Regions from separate parts of the Exiguobacterium sp. GL_137 genome, predicted to be linked through region 2. Evidence: riboswitches for the same ligand, from Rfam matches in the RefSeq annotation. Region 2 holds a riboswitch; the other holds the start of a gene.
The links. A riboswitch is a leader RNA that binds a small molecule or an ion and turns the genes downstream of it on or off. The one in region 2 is predicted to bind thiamine pyrophosphate.
Positions count from the first base shown of each region.

Region 1: another riboswitch for thiamine pyrophosphate. It lies ahead of thiD (bifunctional hydroxymethylpyrimidine kinase/phosphomethylpyrimidine kinase); the one in region 2 lies ahead of AC3IRK_RS06320 (thiamine phosphate synthase).

Region 1 covers NZ_CM174406.1:554,758-564,037, reverse strand. The annotation lists gene AC3IRK_RS02965 (hypothetical protein) at 1-461, opposite strand, end outside; gene AC3IRK_RS02960 (YitT family protein) at 601-1,470, shown strand; gene AC3IRK_RS02955 (CHASE3 domain-containing protein) at 1,633-2,265, shown strand; gene AC3IRK_RS02950 (ArsR/SmtB family transcription factor) at 2,300-2,665, opposite strand; gene AC3IRK_RS02945 (hypothetical protein) at 2,844-3,287, opposite strand; gene thiE (thiamine phosphate synthase) at 3,302-3,940, opposite strand; gene thiM (hydroxyethylthiazole kinase) at 3,945-4,700, opposite strand; gene thiD (bifunctional hydroxymethylpyrimidine kinase/phosphomethylpyrimidine kinase) at 4,681-5,490, opposite strand; TPP riboswitch at 5,608-5,718, opposite strand; gene AC3IRK_RS02925 (murein hydrolase activator EnvC family protein) at 5,779-7,056, opposite strand; gene AC3IRK_RS02920 (murein hydrolase activator EnvC family protein) at 7,263-8,705, opposite strand; gene AC3IRK_RS02915 (VOC family protein) at 8,962-9,280, shown strand, end outside.
Region 2 covers NZ_CM174406.1:1,225,621-1,234,900, forward strand. The annotation lists gene AC3IRK_RS06300 (C40 family peptidase) at 1-338, opposite strand, end outside; gene AC3IRK_RS06305 (MFS transporter) at 554-1,741, opposite strand; gene AC3IRK_RS06310 (OsmC family protein) at 1,946-2,371, shown strand; gene nagZ (beta-N-acetylhexosaminidase) at 2,377-3,606, shown strand; TPP riboswitch at 3,666-3,768, shown strand; gene AC3IRK_RS06320 (thiamine phosphate synthase) at 3,859-4,455, shown strand; gene AC3IRK_RS06325 (NAD(P)/FAD-dependent oxidoreductase) at 4,452-5,441, shown strand; gene thiS (sulfur carrier protein ThiS) at 5,438-5,641, shown strand; gene AC3IRK_RS06335 (thiazole synthase) at 5,643-6,410, shown strand; gene AC3IRK_RS06340 (ThiF family adenylyltransferase) at 6,407-7,435, shown strand; gene AC3IRK_RS06345 (hypothetical protein) at 7,544-7,933, shown strand; gene AC3IRK_RS06350 (helix-hairpin-helix domain-containing protein) at 8,016-8,222, shown strand; gene AC3IRK_RS06355 (metallophosphoesterase family protein) at 8,369-9,280, shown strand, end outside.

The sequences.
Region 1 (9,280 bases), 670 kb from region 2:
TCTTCAATACGTAGTCTGTCCATATCAAACGTGACATCAGAAAATGAGTCCCGATAATGAATTTGAAGTTCGGATAAATCAGATACACTCAAAAAAAGTGCTAACGTATGATGCATGATCAACTTGGATAAACGACTTTCCAAAAATGAGGCCTTGCCGGATTCGATCATCTTCCCGCTGCTTCCTGTCCAGTCCGCCTGTTCTTTTTCGGTAGGTTTGTATGTCAGCTTGACTGCCGTACCATCCACTGTTACACCGGTCAGCACTTCGGAAAACGGCAACTGCTTGACCAATTCTTCAATCGCAGCGGTATTGGACACTGATGTCCCGACATGACGTGCAATGACATGACCATCTTTAAAACTTTCTTCTTCCGGTGGCTGCTGCTGATTCCAGACGACCCACGAACCTGCCGACAGCCCGATCCCGATACACAGAATGAACAGTATGATTTTTTTCAAAAAAATGCTCTCCTTTCTTAAAACCAGCTGATCTTATTGTTCTTTTTTCAAATCAGGGGTTGAATTAATCTTCATATCAGCGTACTCTTGCAGGCAGATACTTTATGGAGGAGGAGCATGAGATTTCTCATCACTTACAATGAAAACTAAACAGCCTGCAAAGAAAAAACGTACAGAGAAAATCGGTTTTCTCTTGATTGGGACATTGCTGTACTCGTTGTACATCAGTCTTCTCTTGTCGCCAAACGATATCGGATCCGGCGGAATCATGGGAATCACACTTATTGTTCAGGAATTATTCCACACGCCAATTGGTTTGACACAACTTGTCTTAAACATTCCACTTTTTTTACTTGGATTTCGTTTTTTGAGAAAACGTTTTATGTTTTTATCCGGTCTCATCGTCCTGGCTTCATCATTTTTAATTGATTGGATTCCGACGCAAATCGTTCCGGAATCCTTAAATGATCCACTGGTTGCTTCCATCTTTGCCGGCCTCGTCTCTGGTTTAGCGATGGCTTTAATTTTCTTTGGCGGCGCCTCGACAGGCGGACTCGACATCCTCGGAAAATTCTTTTATGCCCGCTTTCACAATTGGCCGCTTCCCCGTATTTTTTTAATGCAGGATTTAGTCATCTATGTACTCGTCTGGTTCGTATTTGATTTGAAGCATGTCATGTATGCGTTAATCATGAGTTTCGTTCGGGCGAAAGCACTTCAGACGGTGTATAGTTTTTACTCCGCTTCTAAACAATGTATCATCATTTGTGAAAAAGCCGATGAAATCAATGAAGTAATCACAAAAGAACTCGGACGTGGCGTAACAATTCTTGATGCACGTGGCGGTTATTCGAAACGGACGAAAAAGATGGTCTATGTCGTCGTCCAGAATAATGAAATTCTCAAACTCCAGGAAATTGTGTCCTCTGTCGAATCAAACGCTTTTGTTACGTTTTCTGAAATTCATACGGTCTTCGGGAACTATAAAGAACACTCCTATTCTTTTTAATCGTCTAACATTCTGTAGCCGCTACACTCGTTGTAGCGGTTTTTTGTGTATAATACGCAAAATCAAAGAAAATGTTCCATATTTTTTTGAATAATCCTTCACTTTTTGGGAAATAGTGGTTAAGCTAATGACATTAAGTTTTGTAGAAAAAGGATGGATTGTATGAATCAACTATGGCGGCACTGTATCATCCTCATCCTGATTGTCAGTCTGTTTGCCTCGATTCCCCTTTTGTATGCCTTAAGCGGATATCGTACAATTTCTAATTTGACGGAAGAGATGCATACACAAGATATTCTAATGATTAAACAAGTCGACCAATTGATCGAACATAATCGCGATCGGGCAAATGCCGTTCGCGGCCTGTTATTATATGAAGATGACCGTTACATTGAACAATATTACTTTTCCACTTCTAAAGTTCATGATTTGCGACGTGTACTGAATTCATCCAATCAGACACCCGGTGCGGTTAAAGATTTACTATTACGTAACAATGTGTGGGAGGAAGAGATTCAAGAAGTTTTTACCGTTTACGAAACAGATCATCCGCAACGTGCTAAAAAATTAGCCAAGCAAACAACTCAAACCACACAAACGATTCTTGAAGACTTGTCACAAATCAAAGAAAAATTATATCGTGATCTTGAACAAAAATTGGAATTGACTACTGAAATGACGGCAGAGTATAAACGTATGTCCTTCAGCCTGTCGATTTTAGCTTTCTTGTTGATTGCAACGACTATCATCTTATTTCACCGATCTAAAAACACAACAAACACGTATCGTCCATGAGAACGATACGTCTTTGTTGTGTTGTTCAGTACACTCAAGAGGACGCCTTGCCTTCATTTACATGCTCCATTGCTAAGTGAACGAGCGACGATACATGATGATCGTCCAGCGAATAGTAGACGACCTTACCTTCTTTTCTATATTTCACCAGTCCTTGTTTCAACAAGGTACGGAGATGGTGAGAAGCTGTTGCAATCGAACAATCCACCGAAGCCGAAACATCACAGACACAAAGTTCCTCTTCCACCGTCAAGGCGTAAGCAATCCGTAACCGTGTGGCATCTGACAAGACTTTGAACAACTTTCCAATGTCTGTCGTTGGAATCGTATCGACGACTTGTCCAATCTCTTCTGCACGTACTTGATCAATGGCAATCGTTTCACAACGTGGTGCATCCACCGTCATCACCTCTTTCCCTTTCATTCCACCATCGTTTCAAGTGAATTGCAAGAAAATCACTTCAGGACTCAACTAGTGCCTGCTATTCCAAAAATCGGAAACTCAAAAAAGTCTGTTTCCCGTCGTTTAGAGCGGAAAGCAGACTTTTTCATTGGACATTCCTGTTTGAATCATTTTTTCATTTCTCACGGTTTCGTCTTGAGATCGCGTAAAAGAACCAGCCACCTAAAAAATTTCCGATATCCCAGACAATCCGGTTTGAATCGACAGCACGCACACCGATATCGATCACGCCTGTACTTTTCAAACGTTCTTTATAGCGGTTCCGTAAAAAGCACGGTAACGGAAGAGGTAACATCATCCGGTAAAAAATATCCAGATGTGTGTGCCCCCAGATTTCAGTTGCGATTGAACTCGTTTGGATGAGCAAGGAACGTTTATACTGTTGTCGGTATTTATTCTTTAATAACACAGCTAATTGATACGAATAACGATTCGGGAAAGGAAATAGAGCTGCACCTAAATGATATTTCCCGCGATTATCGATTCGAATGACTTGTGGTTCGATTTTATACCGAATCCAGCGTCCTCGAAATCGAACAGACTGCCATTTCACGACCATCACCTCTACGTGAACTATACCCTGCCTGAGGCGCTCTGACGCACTTGTTTCACGGTCGTCTTAAAATTTTTCGTCGTTCGTTCAATGTCTTCACTTGCAAATAAAGCTGAAACAACGGCATATCCGTCCACTAGAGAACCAAGTTCCGGAACGTTTGTTTCAGTAATTCCACCGATTCCCACCAACGGGATATGAACGGCTTTACGAATCTGTTCCAACGTCGCTCGCGCCATGAATGTCGCATCTTGTTTCGTTGCTGTCGGAAAGAGTGAACCGACCCCTAAATAATCTGCGCCTTCCCGTTCTGCTGCAACAGCTTGTTCCACTGTTGAAACAGAAACACCAATCGTCGCTTCCGGTAACAAACGGCGCGCTTCAATTAAGGGAATATCATCTTGACCGATATGCAAACCGGCATCGACCAGCAAAGCGATATCAATCCGATCATTGATAATGAACGGAATATCGTAACGTGCGGTGAGATCTTTTAATGCAATGGCTGATTCCAGAAAAGTTTTACCGGAACTGTCTTTTTCCCGTAATTGAACAACCGTTGCGCCTCCTTTAATCGATGCTTCGACGGCGTCTGCCAGGGAAAGATGTGGATGCAAGCGTCGATCGGTCACGGCATAAATCAAATATTCACTGTCCATTCATTTATACCTCCGGCAAACTTTTTTCTGTCATCAAACTCACTGCATCGAACAGCCCGGTTCGAAAACCTCCGATACCGGGAGAATCCTCAGCCGACTCCCCTGCTTTTCCCATAGCATACGTCCCAAATACGGCTGCCTCAAAACGATCGTATCCTGCTCCTAAAAACGTCGCAATCAAAGAAGCGGTCATACATCCCGTTCCCGTGACTTGGCCAAGACGTTTCGTCCCGACATCCAGATGATACTGGCGATTTCCATCTGTCACAAAATCAATCGGACCCGTTACGACGATGAGTTGTTTCGTTTCACCTGCAAAGGTATGGACACTTTGAAAATCCAGGGATTCTCCTTCGGCAACATCCACTCCTTTCGTTCGAGCGGCCTGTCCGAGCAATGTCTTGATTTCCGATGCATTTCCTTTGATGACCGTAAAGGTGATTTCATCCATTAACTGCTTCATAAAATCTGTTCTTAATGTCGTCGCTCCTGCGCCTACCGGATCCAAAATGACCGGTTTCCCCAATCGGTTAGCCGTTTTTCCTGCTAAAAGTTGGGCTTGGCGCATGTCCGGATTGATCGTCCCTGTATTGATTACGACGGCATCTGCGTGCCTGACCATTTCTTCCACTTCCAGCAGGTCATCTGCCATCACAGGAGAGCCACCAAGTGCCAGTGTCATATTGGCGCAGTCATTAATGGTTACAGTATTCGTTAAATGATGAATCAACGGTTTTTTATCATGGATGCGTCGTAACATGTGTATCCCTCCAGAGTTCATGAAAATGATGCGTCGGACCAACACCGCGTCCGAGCGCAAAGCCGTGGCGAATGGCTTCCGTCACATAACGTTTTGCATAACGGATGCTGTCTTCCACTGAAAGACCAAGTGCAAGATAGGAAGCGATGGCAGCAGATAATGTACAGCCTGTACCATGGGTATGACGGGACTCGATCCGTTCTTGTTCAAAGACGACATATCGCCCGTCTGTATATAAAAGGTCAGTAGCGTCCCGTCCCTCCAAATGTCCGCCCTTGAGCAAAATAGCACCCGTCCGTTTTTCAGCCAGTTTTTCCGTCGCCTGTTTCATATCGGCAAGCGAGTGAATCGTTCCGCCAATCATCCGCTCGATTTCAGGAATATTCGGAGTCACAAGTGTAGCCAATGGTAACAGCTGTTCGAGCAAGGCATGTTCTGCATCCGGTTGCAACAAGCTATAACCCCCTTTCGCGACCATGACCGGGTCGAGAACAACCGGAAGTTGATGTTTTTCCAGTTGTTGTGCAATCACTCGGATGGTGTCTTGATTGGAAACCATTCCAATCTTGACCGCATCGACACGGATATCGGAAAAGATGGATGTCAGCTGTGCTTCCACGAGCTCCGGGGATACGTCCTCGACCGCTTGAACACCTAACGTATTTTGTGCCGTAATCGCCGTGATGACGCTCATTCCGTATACACCGAGTGCCGAAAACGTTTTTAAATCTGCTTGAATTCCAGCTCCACCTCCGGAGTCGGATCCAGCAATCGTCAATACGTGTTTCATTCCAATTCCTCACTTTCCTGGGAGCAAATAAGGAGAAAACGGACAACAAAAAGCGCCGTCCGCTGTAAAAAAGCAGACGACGCCATGAACAACCAGTTCTACTGATTGAAGTCTTCATGTCTTCGATCTCAACTTTCCTACGCTGGTATTATCCAGTTCAGGTGACAGGGTCGAAAACAGAATGGTTTTCCTCTCAGCCGGACTCCTCCAGCTCCCCTAGTTGCTCGTAATTTAAATTCTTTTTCACTGTATCACAGCACCATTAAAAAAACGAGCCGAAGCTCGTTTTTAAAGGTATCCAAGTGGATTGACCGTGTTAGCTGGTCCTGTCGCACTGTATTGGTATCCACCGATATGCAATTCAAAGTGTAGATGCGGTCCTGTCGAATTCCCGGTACTGCCAAGAGTACCAAGCGTTTGACCTTGAGTTACCGTCTGACCTGCCGAAACCGATAACGAATTCATATGACCGTACACTGTTGTATACACCTGACCGTCAAGGAAATGCGAAATCATGACATGATTCCCATAAGGTCCGCCGCTACCAGCCGTAATGACTGTTCCGGAAGCTGCTGCTCGAATCGGTGATCCGACGGGTCCACTGAAGTCGACACCATTATGGAACGTATAGCCGTTCGCTCCACTAGCCGGTCCAAAACCTTGTGAAACACCGCCTGAAGCCGGACGAATAAACTTCGCCGATCCTGTCGGCACACTGCTGACAGGAGTCGGAAGAACCGTTGCTTCGCTTGACTCACGCGTTGATTTTGCCGCCTCTTTTGCAGCACGTTCAGCTGCTTCTTTTTCAGCGGCCGCTTTTTCTGCTGCTGCTTTCGCTGCTGCTTTTGCTGCCGCAATCGCTCTTTCTTGAGCCTCTAAAGTCGCTTGTAATTCTTTTGCATTTAACAGTTTAGTCGTGAACTTTGTTTTCCCTTTACGTAATTTATTCAGGGTCGCACTCCGTTCTTTCATCTGTTGTTTTAACTGTTTCTTTTGGACGAGTAACGACTCTTTCTCTTGAACACGCTCCGCCTTTTTAGCAATAAGATTTTTTTTCATTTCTGCTAGCTTTTCTTGTGTTTCCAAATAAGCAGAAATCATTTTATCGTCTTGTTCGGCAATTTTTTTACCTGCCATAACACGACTAAACAAATCACCCAAGTTTTTCGAACCAAAAATGACTTCTTCCCATTTTATAGAATTACCATCATTTTCTTGAAGGACACGTAAGCGGTCCCCAAGCAATTCTTCTTGCCGGGTGAGCATGATTTCGTAGCGGGCGATTTCCGCCTCAAGATCTTCAATTTGGAGATTCAATTGTTTAATCTGCTTGTTTTTTTCCGAAATCCTGAAAATATTTTCGTTGATGGCCGCATCAATTTTATTGATTTCGCGTTGCTCTACCGATATTTTAGCTTCCTGTTTTTTGATGGCTTTTTCCAAGCGACGTTGCTCTATTGCATTTTGAGATTTCTTTTCTTTAATCGTTGCAGCTTGACCAGAAGTCGGCACAGTGGATACAAGTAACGCCCCTAACAATACCGTTGCAAACAATTTTTTAAACATGTTTGGTTTCCTCGCTTATGTATGATTTCTTATTTAAAAAGTATTTAATTCAAAGTATTTCTGTCTGAGATTGATTATAGCACCGTAATAGTTTCAGGAAAATTTCATTTGTGTTTCAACTGAAAGCGTTTTATTTTAATATAACATTTTATGTTTTTATAAAAACATAAAAAAACGACTGCCGCAGCAATCGTCTTTTCTCGTTATTATAACATCGACATTGGATTTACAGAATTTGCTGGTCCTGAAGCACTGTAGCTGTAACCACCTACATGAATTTCAAAGTGTAAGTGTGGGCCTGTTGAGTTCCCAGTGCTACCAAGGGCTCCGATTTGTTGTCCTTGACTGACACGTTGTCCGGCATGTGCATTTAACGAACTCATATGCGCGTAAACTGTTGTATACGTTTTTCCATTTAATTGGTGTGCAATCATGACATGATTACCGTACGGACCACCACTTGATGCAGTGATGACTGTCCCTGTTGCCGCTGCAACAATCGGGGTACCGACTGGAGCGCCGAAATCAATACCATTGTGGAAAGAGTAACCATTCGAACCGCTTGCTGAACCATATCCTTGTGTGATTGATCCACTTGTTGGATGAATAAACATAGAAGAAGATGATGGTGCAGGCGTTGGTGCCGCTGGTTCTGGTTCTGGTGTTGGTGCTGCTTTTGGCACAGTCACAGATGGTGTAGATTGTTTTGTTGAAGTTGCAGGTGCTGACGATTTTTGTTCCGCTTGTGCTGCTGCTTTAGCAGCGGCCGCTTCTGCCGCCTGTTGTTCAGCTGCTGCTTTTTGAGCCGCTGCTGCTTGTGCCGCTTGTGCTTCTGCACGTGCTTTTGCTTCACGTGCCGCTTGTGCTTGACGCTCTTTTTCGATTCTTGCTTCACGTTCGCGTGCTGCTTTTTCAGCTGCAATCGCTTGTTCTTGTGCAATCAAAATTTGTTGTACTTCTTTTGCATCCATCAATTGCGTTTCAAATTTCTTTTTTTGTTTCCGGAGTTCTTTTAAGCGTTTGTTTCGTTCTTTAAGCTGTTGCTCAAGTTCAGCTTGTTGACGTTTTAGTTCTTGTTTCTCCGTCACAAGTTTAGCTTTTTTATCTTTTAGTTCTTGTTGAGCAGCTGCTAATTTCTTTTGTGTGTTTTGATAGTCGGTAATCATTTTATCGTCTTGTTGCGAGATTGATTTCCCTGCTAACACACGGCTGACAAGATCTCCGACATCCTTTGAACCAAAGATGACTTCTTCCCATTTAATGGAGTTCCCATCATTTTCTTGCATGACACGAAGGCGGTCACCAAGCAGCTTTTCCTGACGCTTTAATTTCGCTTTATACTTTTTAATCTGTTTCCCAAGTTCAACGATTTCAGCTTCAGTTGCTTTAATTTGACGATCTTTTGTTTCAACTGCAAATATTTTTTCGTTTAATGCTTCGTCTAGACGATTCACTTCTTGCTGAGTCTTCGAAATTTTTTGTCCTTCTTGATTCACAGACGATTCTAAGTTTTTTTGAGTATTAGCATTTTCTTGTTGTTTTTGTTCATTTTTAGCTTTTTGTTCACTTAAGTCATCTGCTGCTACGAAGTGAGGAGTCGATGAAAGAATAAGTGCGGAAACGATGAGCGACGCGAACGTTTTTTTCATGTAGTATTCCCTCTTTTTCTGTGTGGTTTATATAAGTAATCGAATGATGTTATTTAAATTTAATAATACTTTTTAAAAATTATAAGAACGTTTTTGATTATAGCATTCATTTTCCCTCTATTATATTTCAGTGAGATGTCATTTTTGATAAGTTCTCTTTTCGCCTTTATATAGATCCTTCAATCGAACCTTCTACATTGCGTGTTGGGAAAGAGTTTGACACACTATGACTATCGAAGTAAAGGAGGAACTGTTTATGCATTTGGACCATACTGGCATCGCTGTCCGGGATATGCAGGAAGCGATTACGTTCTATACGACTATCTTGGGAGGGACATTGATCCGTGAGTACAGTAATCCGACGCCCGGGGTTGCTTCTAATATTGCTGTCATTGAATTTGAAGATGCGCACATTGAGTTGTTGACTCCGACAAGTCCGGAAAGTCCGATTGCCCGTTTTTTAAAACAACGGGGAAAAGGTGTCCACCATATTGCTTATCGTGTGGATGATTTGGATCAAGCCATTAAAGAGGCAAAAGAACGGGGAATTACATTTTTAGAAGATACGTACCGCC
Region 2 (9,280 bases):
AAATCACCCGGAACGGCTTTTTTGAGTATGACGGTTTTGAGCGGCATAGCGGCTTGTTTCGCAATTGTCCGCTCGAGTGTCAGACCGCTTTTTTGATAAACGTATTGTGTGAAGCCGGATGCGTCAAAGCCTTTTGTTGTCGTCCCGCCTTCTTTATATGGTGTTCCGATCAAAGACGTCGCGAGTTTCGTAATAGCCGCTTTCTTTTTTGCAAGTGCTTTTTCTGATAATGGTTTCGCTGTCTCGACTTTAGTAGGTGTTGCAGCAAATGTTGTGACCGGACTGACCGTCGCTGTCAGTAAGAGGGCTGTTAATGGAAGGGCATAATACGATTTCATAGTAAAATCTCCTTTTTCGTAAGTGGGATGAAAAACTATCTTTACCGTACCATGCCGATTGACAGATTAAGCAACAAATTGGATACGTTCACCTAACAGTCTTGTAAGGTTCAGTCTGAGCAAACATCGGCTCTAAGTTCCAGATTCCACATAAAAAGACTTCCGTTCCGTTTACCTCAGTTAAAGGCATTATTGGAACAGAAGTCTTTTAACTGTTACGCCCGCTGATCGAGGCGATGACTGACAGCCGTCAACGCAGCTGCGAGTATAGCGACGGCACCACCGACAAGGGCGATGTTCATGATCGGACCGTTCGCATACACGAGTCCGCCGAGTGCTGAACCGAAGGCAATCCCGACGTTGCTTGCGACCGGCATCAGGGAAGCGGCAAGTCCTTTCGCTTCCGGATTAAACTTTTCCGCTAAATCGATCAGATAAATTTGTGTAGAAGTCGTCAATAAAATCGACATCAATGACATCAAAGCAATATTGATCAGTCCAAGCGAAACGGACGCTGTCGTCACGTACAGGGCAGCGAGTACGATTGCCTGGACGATGAAGACGAACCGGAGACGCCCGATCGGATTCCGGCTGGCGATTTTTCCGGCCAGTATATTACTGAAGATTGAGACGACACCGTAGGCGAGTAAAATCGGACTGATCCAGGCCGACGGCAATTTCAGTTCCAACTCAAGCACGGGGACGAGATACGTATAGACGACGTATGTCGCACCAAATCCGAACGACGGAATGAAAAAGGCGATCATGATCCGTGGATTGGCAAGTAAACTGAGCTGTTCGCGGATCGAGCCGGACGATTCCGATTGCTGGACCGGAACGACTTTCAAGACAGCAAGCAGGGCGATGACACCAAGACTGCTTGTCAGCCAAAACGAGGCGGCGTAACCGGCATGTTGTCCGATGAATGTACCGATCGGCACACCGAGAACGTTTGCCATCGTAAATCCGCCAAAGATGAACGAGACGGCGACGCCGCGTTTTGCGATCGGTACACTATCGCTTGCGACGACCATCACCAGTGAAATCAGGACACCCGTCAGAACAGCCGTCACGACCCGAGACAACAGCAACAGTTCATAATTCGGTGCGATCCCGCTGCAGATATTCAGAATAATCCAGACAAAAATCAGACTGAGCATTAACTTCCGCCGCTCAAGGTGTCCGGTCAAGGACATCGTAATCGGTGTTCCGATGGCGAAGGCGATCGCAAAGGCGGAGACAAGCGTGCCGGCTTTTGCAATTGTGATGTTCAGACCGTCCGCAATTTCAGATAAAATACCGACGATGACGAATTCGCTTGTTCCAAGGACAAAAGTCAACATGGATAACGTCGCGATTAACAGCCAGTCGGCTTGACTCAAACGAGTCGATGATGATGACATATACAATTCCCCACTTCTGGCGCCTGTGCGCAAAAAAACTATCGTTTATCAGAATAGCATGATTTAAGAAGGGCGGAAACCGGATTTACCTGACCCGGAAAAAGAAGCATTATTGTGAATAGACAGTCAATTTCACTTGTCATTGATTCGGGTATACTAACAGAGTAGGAAACATCACCTAAATCAGAAAAGGACGTGATCTTGATGCAAGCAACAGTCACTTGGAATCAAAAGATGGGCTTCAGCGGGGAGACCGAATCCGGACATCACTTAGCGATGGATGCAGCTCCGGAAAACGGCGGGGACAATCAGGCACCACGGCCGACGGAGCTCTTGCTTCATGCCGTTGCCGGCTGTACCGGCATCGATATCGTCTCGATTTTAGAAAAGATGCGCTTGACGCTGACGTCATTTGAAATGGATATCGAAGGCGAACGGGCGGATGATCATCCCCGGCGTTTCACGACGATCTCGATTCATTACCGGCTCGAAGGTGATTTACCGGACGATAAAGTCCGCCGGGCGATTGCCTTATCAAAAGACAAATACTGCTCGGTCTCGCAATCGCTGAACGCGGAGATTGAAGTTTATTACTCGATCAACGGCGTCCGGAACGAGGAACCGATTTGAAACGGATGGTCCCTGTTCTGTTGGCAAGCGTCCTCCTTGCCGGTTGTGCTGACGAGCCCGTACAACCCGCTGACCCGCAACCGAAGCCGGCAAAGAAAACAAAGCCGCCGCAGCCGGATCGACCTTCTGCTGCTGAACGGGCAGAGAAACAACTCAAGCAAACCGTTTCGAACATGTCGACGGCGGAAAAAGTCGATCAATTGCTGTACATTGGCGTAACGGGAATGGCTTTGACACAAGCGGACCGTCAATTATTGCAGGACCATGCGCTCGGTGGTGTCCTGCTGCTTGGTGGCAATATCACCTCAACCGATCAACTGAAAACCTTCACAACAGCGATTGCCAAGGCGCAAACCGCTGATTCAAAAGCGTTCCTTGGCTTTGACGAGGAAGGCGGACGGGTCAGCCGGGTCCCGGACGCACAGCTCAAATTATCACCGAGCCTGTCGTTTGGTCATAAAAATGATCCGGCATTGATGAAGGAAGTCGGACAGACACTTGGGTCGATTTCCCGTTTTTACGGCTTTAATATGGATTTCGCACCGGTCCTTGATGTCAACAGTAATCCGACGAATCCAATCATTGGCGACCGGGCGCTCAGTGCGGATCCGCAACAAGTCGCCCGGCTTGGTGTGCCATTGATGCAGGGCATGAAGGAAGAAGACGTCGTTCCGGTCGTCAAACATTTTCCGGGTCACGGGGATACAACCGTCGACTCACATGTCGGTCTGCCGCGGGTCGATGCGACGAAAGCGGAACTCGAGCAGACGGAGCTGGTCCCGTTCAAACGGGCGATTCAGGAAGGGGCCGAGATGGTCATGGTCGCGCATATCCTGTTTCCGGCACTCGACAAAACCCGTCCGTCTTCGTTGTCGAAACCCGTCATGACCGGGATGTTACGGGATGAGCTGAAGTTTGACGGTGTCATCATCACGGACGATTTGGTCATGGGAGCCATCACAGAACGGTACGGACTTGCCCAGGCGGCAAGTCTTGCCCTCGAAAATGGTGCGGATATGGCGATGTTTTCCTCACCCGGTGCGTACGCGTCCGTTCATAAGGAAATCATGGCACGGATTAAACAAGGTAAATTGTCGAGAGCAGATCTGGATCAGAAGGTCATGCGGGTCTTACACTTAAAACAAACGTATGACTTGTCGCAAACGAAACGTGTCGACGAATACCAACGCTTGATTGAGCAGGTCAAAGCGGTCGAATCGGACATGCGACACTAATCAAGGGTAGAACAAATCGGACTACCCGTGGTAAACTACAGGCGTACCACACAAATCAATATCTACACTAGGGGAGTCTCGCAGCAGACTGAGACGGAAGTATCCGGACCCTTTGAACCTGATCTAGTTCGTACTAGCGGAGGGAAGTGGATTCCGATCATTCATAGAGGATGCGACGACTGTCGCCCTTTTTTGTAGGACCACTCCATCAGTTCATGGGGTAGTCCTTTTTCGTGTGGAAAGGGGGAAATGATGAGCCAGTTACATCTGATGACAACCGGCAAGCGGCATCCGGACATACTCGAACAGCTGTTGCCGAAACTCGCACTATCCGTCGACCGGATTCATCTGCGGGAGCCGTTATGGTCAGCGAAGGAACTGGTCGTGTGCATCGAAACACTCGTGCGACGAGGCGTAAAGACAGAGCAATTAATTGTCCATGACCGGCTGGACGTGGCAGTCGTCACCGGCACCGGAGTTCAGCTGACAACACGCAGCATTCCGGTCGACCTCGTCCGTCACCGTTTTCCGGAACTGGTGATCGGTCAATCGGTTCACTCGTTAACGGAAGCGATAGCGGCGGAACAAGCCGGTGCTGATTACGTCCTGTACGGCCATATTTTTGAGACGGGATCAAAACCGGGTGTACCGCCCCGGGGACTCGACGCCTTGAAACAAGTTGTCGACTGGACATCGATTCCTGTCATTGCAATTGGTGGCATTACACCGGACAATCTGCCGGATATCCTGGCGACCGGCTGCGCAGGCGGGGCCGTCTTGTCGGGCATTCTCGGTCAGGCGTCTCCGGTCGAAGCAGCCAACCGGTTCCGGGCGGTGATGCAACGATGACACGCCCGGATGTTTTAATCATTGGAGCCGGCATCATTGGTTTGACGCTCGGCTATGAGCTCCTGCAGCGCGGGAAAACCGTTCATTTGCTTGAACAGTCAACTGTCGGTCAGGGAGCGACGCAAGCAGCAGCGGGAATGCTCGCGACAGATGAAGAATTGCTGGCACCGTTACATGAACTGGCCCGGCTGAGCCGGACGCTGTATCCGGAATTCGTGCAACAATTGTTTGACGAGACCGGTCTCGGAAGCGGGTATCTGGAACAACCGTTTCGTATGCAACAGGCGCATCACTGGCGGACGTTTGATTCGGTCGGACAGGTTGATCCGCGGTTGCTTGCACAAGCATTACGCAGTGCCATCGAACGACGGGGCGGGGTAATCGAAGAGGCAACGATCGTAGCACGTCTCGTACGGGACGGACAAACGGTGACCGGCGCCGAGACGAACCGGGGGCTACGGGCGGGCAGACAAATTATTGTCGCCGGTGGTCGCGGATCGGAAGAATTGTTACAGACGGTCGGAGTGACGATTAACACACTTCCGGTCAAGGGCGAGTGTCTGTCTGTCCGGCTGACGACCGGACAACTCAATCGGACGCTGTTTGGTGATGCGGTCTATTTAGTCCCGAAAGCAGACGGACGGATCATCATCGGGGCGACGGAACGGGTTGGTGATGAATCAACGACCGTCAGTCTGAACAGTATTCGTTTGTTATTGAATGCAGCAGTAAAGCTCTATCCGCCGCTTACAGAGGCCGTGTTCGTGGAAGCTTGGTCCGGTGTTCGACCGCAAACCGGGGACGGTCTGCCGTATCTCGGAGCAGTGGACGGAATCGATGGGTTGTTCGTCGCGTCAGGCCATCACCGGCATGGCATCTTACTGGCCCCTGCGACGGCCAATGTGTTAGCCGATTGTCTCATGGGGCAAACGCCAAGAGTGACACTGGATGGTTTTAACAGCCGACGACAGGAGGAAAGCAGATGACTATCCGATTGAATGGGAAAAACTATGCTTTGACAGAGGAAATCAAGACGTTACACGACTTGTTAGAAAAACTGGAGATTCAGGGACAGGTCGTCATCATCGAACAGAATCATCAAATCATCGACCGGTCGAGCTATCCGGATACGGACGTTACGTCCGGAGATGTCATTGAAATCGTTCATTTTGTAGGAGGCGGATAACATGTTAGAAATTGGCGGAAAAACATTTGCATCACGATTGTTACTGGGGACAGGAAAATATCCGGATAATGAGAAGCAACAGCAAGCGGTCGAAGCATCGGAAACAAACATTTTAACGTTTTCCGTCCGGCGTCTCGACGTCTTTGCAAAGGAACAGAACGATCCGCTCGCAGCGCTTGACTTAAGCTGCTATGATCTCTTGCCGAACACTGCGGGTGCGAAGACGGCGGAGGAAGCGGTCCGCCTTGCCCGCCTTGCCCGGGCCTCAGGGATGTGCGATATGGTCAAGGTCGAGGTAATCGGTTGTGACAAGACACTGCTGCCGGATCCGATTGAAACATTACGAGCAGCAGAGGAATTAATCAAGGATGGCTTCATCGTCTTGCCGTATACATCAGACGATTTGTTGCTTGCCCGTCGGCTCGAAGAACTCGGCTGTCATGCGATTATGCCGGCAGCATCACCAATCGGTTCCGGACAGGGCATCTTAAATCCGCTCGCGCTCAGCTTCATCATCGAACAAATGTCAGTACCGGTCATCGTCGACGCCGGCATCGGTTCACCGGCTGACGCGGCGTACGCGATGGAGCTCGGAGCTGATGGTGTCCTGTTGAATTCAGCCGTCGCGCATGCGAAAGACCCGGTCAAGATGGCACGTGCAATGAAGCTTGCGGTTGAAGCGGGACGACTCGGCTTTGAAGCAGGACGGATTGAGAAAAAACGGTATGCGACGGCGAGCAGTCCGACGACCGGGATCAGTCGCCCATGATGGACCGGTATAGCCGACAAATCCGCTTTCGTCCAATCGGACAGGAGGGGCAGGATCAACTGGGACAGCGGCACGTCGTCATCATCGGTCTCGGTGCACTCGGGACAGCGAGTGCGGAACAGCTTGTCCGGGCAGGAATCGGACGAGTGACTCTGATCGACCGGGATTACGTCGAGTGGAGCAATTTACAACGGCAACAACTCTATACGGAACAGGATGTCAGGAACCATTTGCCAAAGGCGGTTGCGGCGAAACGCCGGCTCGGTGCCGTCAATTCGACGGTGACGATCGAGGCGATTGTCGAAGATGTGACGGCAATGAATATTACACGGATTGTCGGACAAGCAGATTTGCTTGTGGATGGGACCGATAACTTCGTTGTCCGGATGCTGATCAATGATGTTGCGGCAAAATTTCGGATTCCTTGGATTTACGGTGCATGTGTCGGCAGTTATGGCATGACCTATACGATTCGTCCGGGACAGACCCCTTGTCTGCATTGTTTGCTCAATCATTTGCCGAAACAGCAGGAGACATGTGATACGTCAGGCGTCATCAGTCCGGTCGTCCAGCTGGTTGCGGCGCATCAAGTGACGGAAGCATTAAAATACTTGACCGGAGCGGAAGCTGCATTACGGCAGACGGTGCTGTCATTTGATGTCTGGAACAATCAACAGAGCCAAATCAATGTTGTGTCCTTAAAACAATCTTCTTGTCCGTCCTGCGGCGATAACCCCGTCTATCCGTACCTCAATGCTCAGCCACTTCACTTCGTGACATTATGCGGCCGGGATACCGTTCAAATCCGCGGGGAAGGGACCCGTGATTTAATCCGGCTTGAACAGGAGATGAGTGGCCGTGGGATCAGCTGTCTACGCAATCCGTATCTGTTGATGTTCGAGACGGAACAACATCGGATTACCGCCTTTGCCGATGGGCGGATCCTGCTTCACGGCGAAGCGGATCTTGTGCAAGCGAAACAGATTTACGAGACCTATTTCGAAGGGACGTTCACAAAAAAATAAAACATTTTTTTGAATACATGTTTTAGATGTTTAAAAAAGAGGTAAATAAGACTTCAGACGTAAGTCGGAGATTTTTGGTGAAATTGAATGTGAAGAGGAGTGATTACGATGAAACAAGAATTCGATCAATCGATCCAGTCATTGGATCAGACGAAGCGGACAGACCATGCAGCTGAAGCCGTTCAGCAAGCGAATTGGAATCCAGACCGGTATCGGACGAACCTGAATCCGTTCTATCTGTCACCTTGCAGCGTCGAACGCCGGGAAGACCGTCAACAGGAAGTTGACCGGATTGTCGAAGTCGAGCCTACATCCTCCCCTCTCCAACAGTTATTCGAGCAGAAGCAGGAAGAACATATAACAGCAATTGAACCAGGTTCTGCGAAAAATCCCGGAGGAAAATTTACGACCGGGATTGTCGTCGGGGCAATCATCGGAGGGTCCGTGTCTATCTTCACGTCGGTCAAACGATTTCGTCAAAAGCGCCACACCCACTGAAGATGACAAATAAGCCGTCCGAAAAACCGCCTTCCAGCTAAACAGGAAGGCGGTTTTTGTCTATTGTCAGGAGGAAGCTATAATGAATTCAGACAAACCTGAGGCGAATCCTTTTGAGCTTCTCGCAAAGCCGGCACAACGGGCCCTGAGTGAACACGGCGTGACATCATTGGAATTGTTAGCGATGTATCATGAACATGATATTCTGCAGTGGCACGGAATCGGACCTTCTTCGATACCGAAGTTAAAACAGTTGCTTGGTGAACGTGGACTGACCTTTAAAACATGATGCATCATAAAACCCATTGCTTGACCGGGAGACTATCGGTCAAGCAATGGGTTTTACTTGGTTTGGAATCGGTCAGATCATCGTCAGAACCATTCAAGTCATGCTAAAATAAGGATATTATAGAGGAAAAGTGAGCGTGATGAGAGATGAAATGGATTCATACTGCCGATTGGCATTTAGGAAAAATCGTTCATGGCGAATCGATGCTCGACAATCAGCGGGCTGTTCTCCAGGAATTTCTACAATTGCTTGACCGGGAACAGCCGGACGCGGTCATCATTGCCGGTGATCTGTATGACCGTGCCGTCCCGCCGACGGAAGCGGTCGAACTGCTTGATACGGTGTTAGCCGACATTGTTTTGGAACGGAAGATTCCGGTCGTCGCGATCAGCGGCAACCATGATTCAGCGGAACGGCTGAGTTTCGGTACACCGTTATTACAACGGGCGGGTCTTCACCTGGCAGGTAAATTGACGGAGGCGATCGAACCGGTTCAGATCAACGGCGTCCGTTTTTATCCGGTGCCGTTCGCAGATCCGGCGACCGTCCGCTATGTCTATCAGGATGAAACAATCCGGACGCATGATGACGCGATGCGAAAAATCATCGGAACGCTGGACATCGATGGACCAAGTGTCCTCGTTGGGCATGCCTTTGTCATCGGCGGGCTTGAGACCGATTCCGAACGCCAATTGTCGGTCGGGACAGCGGGACAGGTCAGCGCCAGTGCGTTTGCTCCGTTCACCTATACGGCGCTCGGACATTTGCATAATCCACTTGCGATCAAGTCGGAGACAATCCGGTACAGCGGTTCGTTATTGAAATATTCGTTTTCGGAAGCCAGTCATGTCAAAGGCGTCGATATTTTGACACTGAACGAAAACGGGACGTTTGACCGTCGCTTCGAACCGTTGACGGCCAAGCGCGATTTGCGTGAACTGACAGGCAGTCTTGCCGAACTGACGGATCCGGTCTTCGTCGAAACACAAGCGACGGACGATTACATTAAAATCAACCTGACGGATGCCGAAGCCTTGATTGATCCGATGGGGAAACTG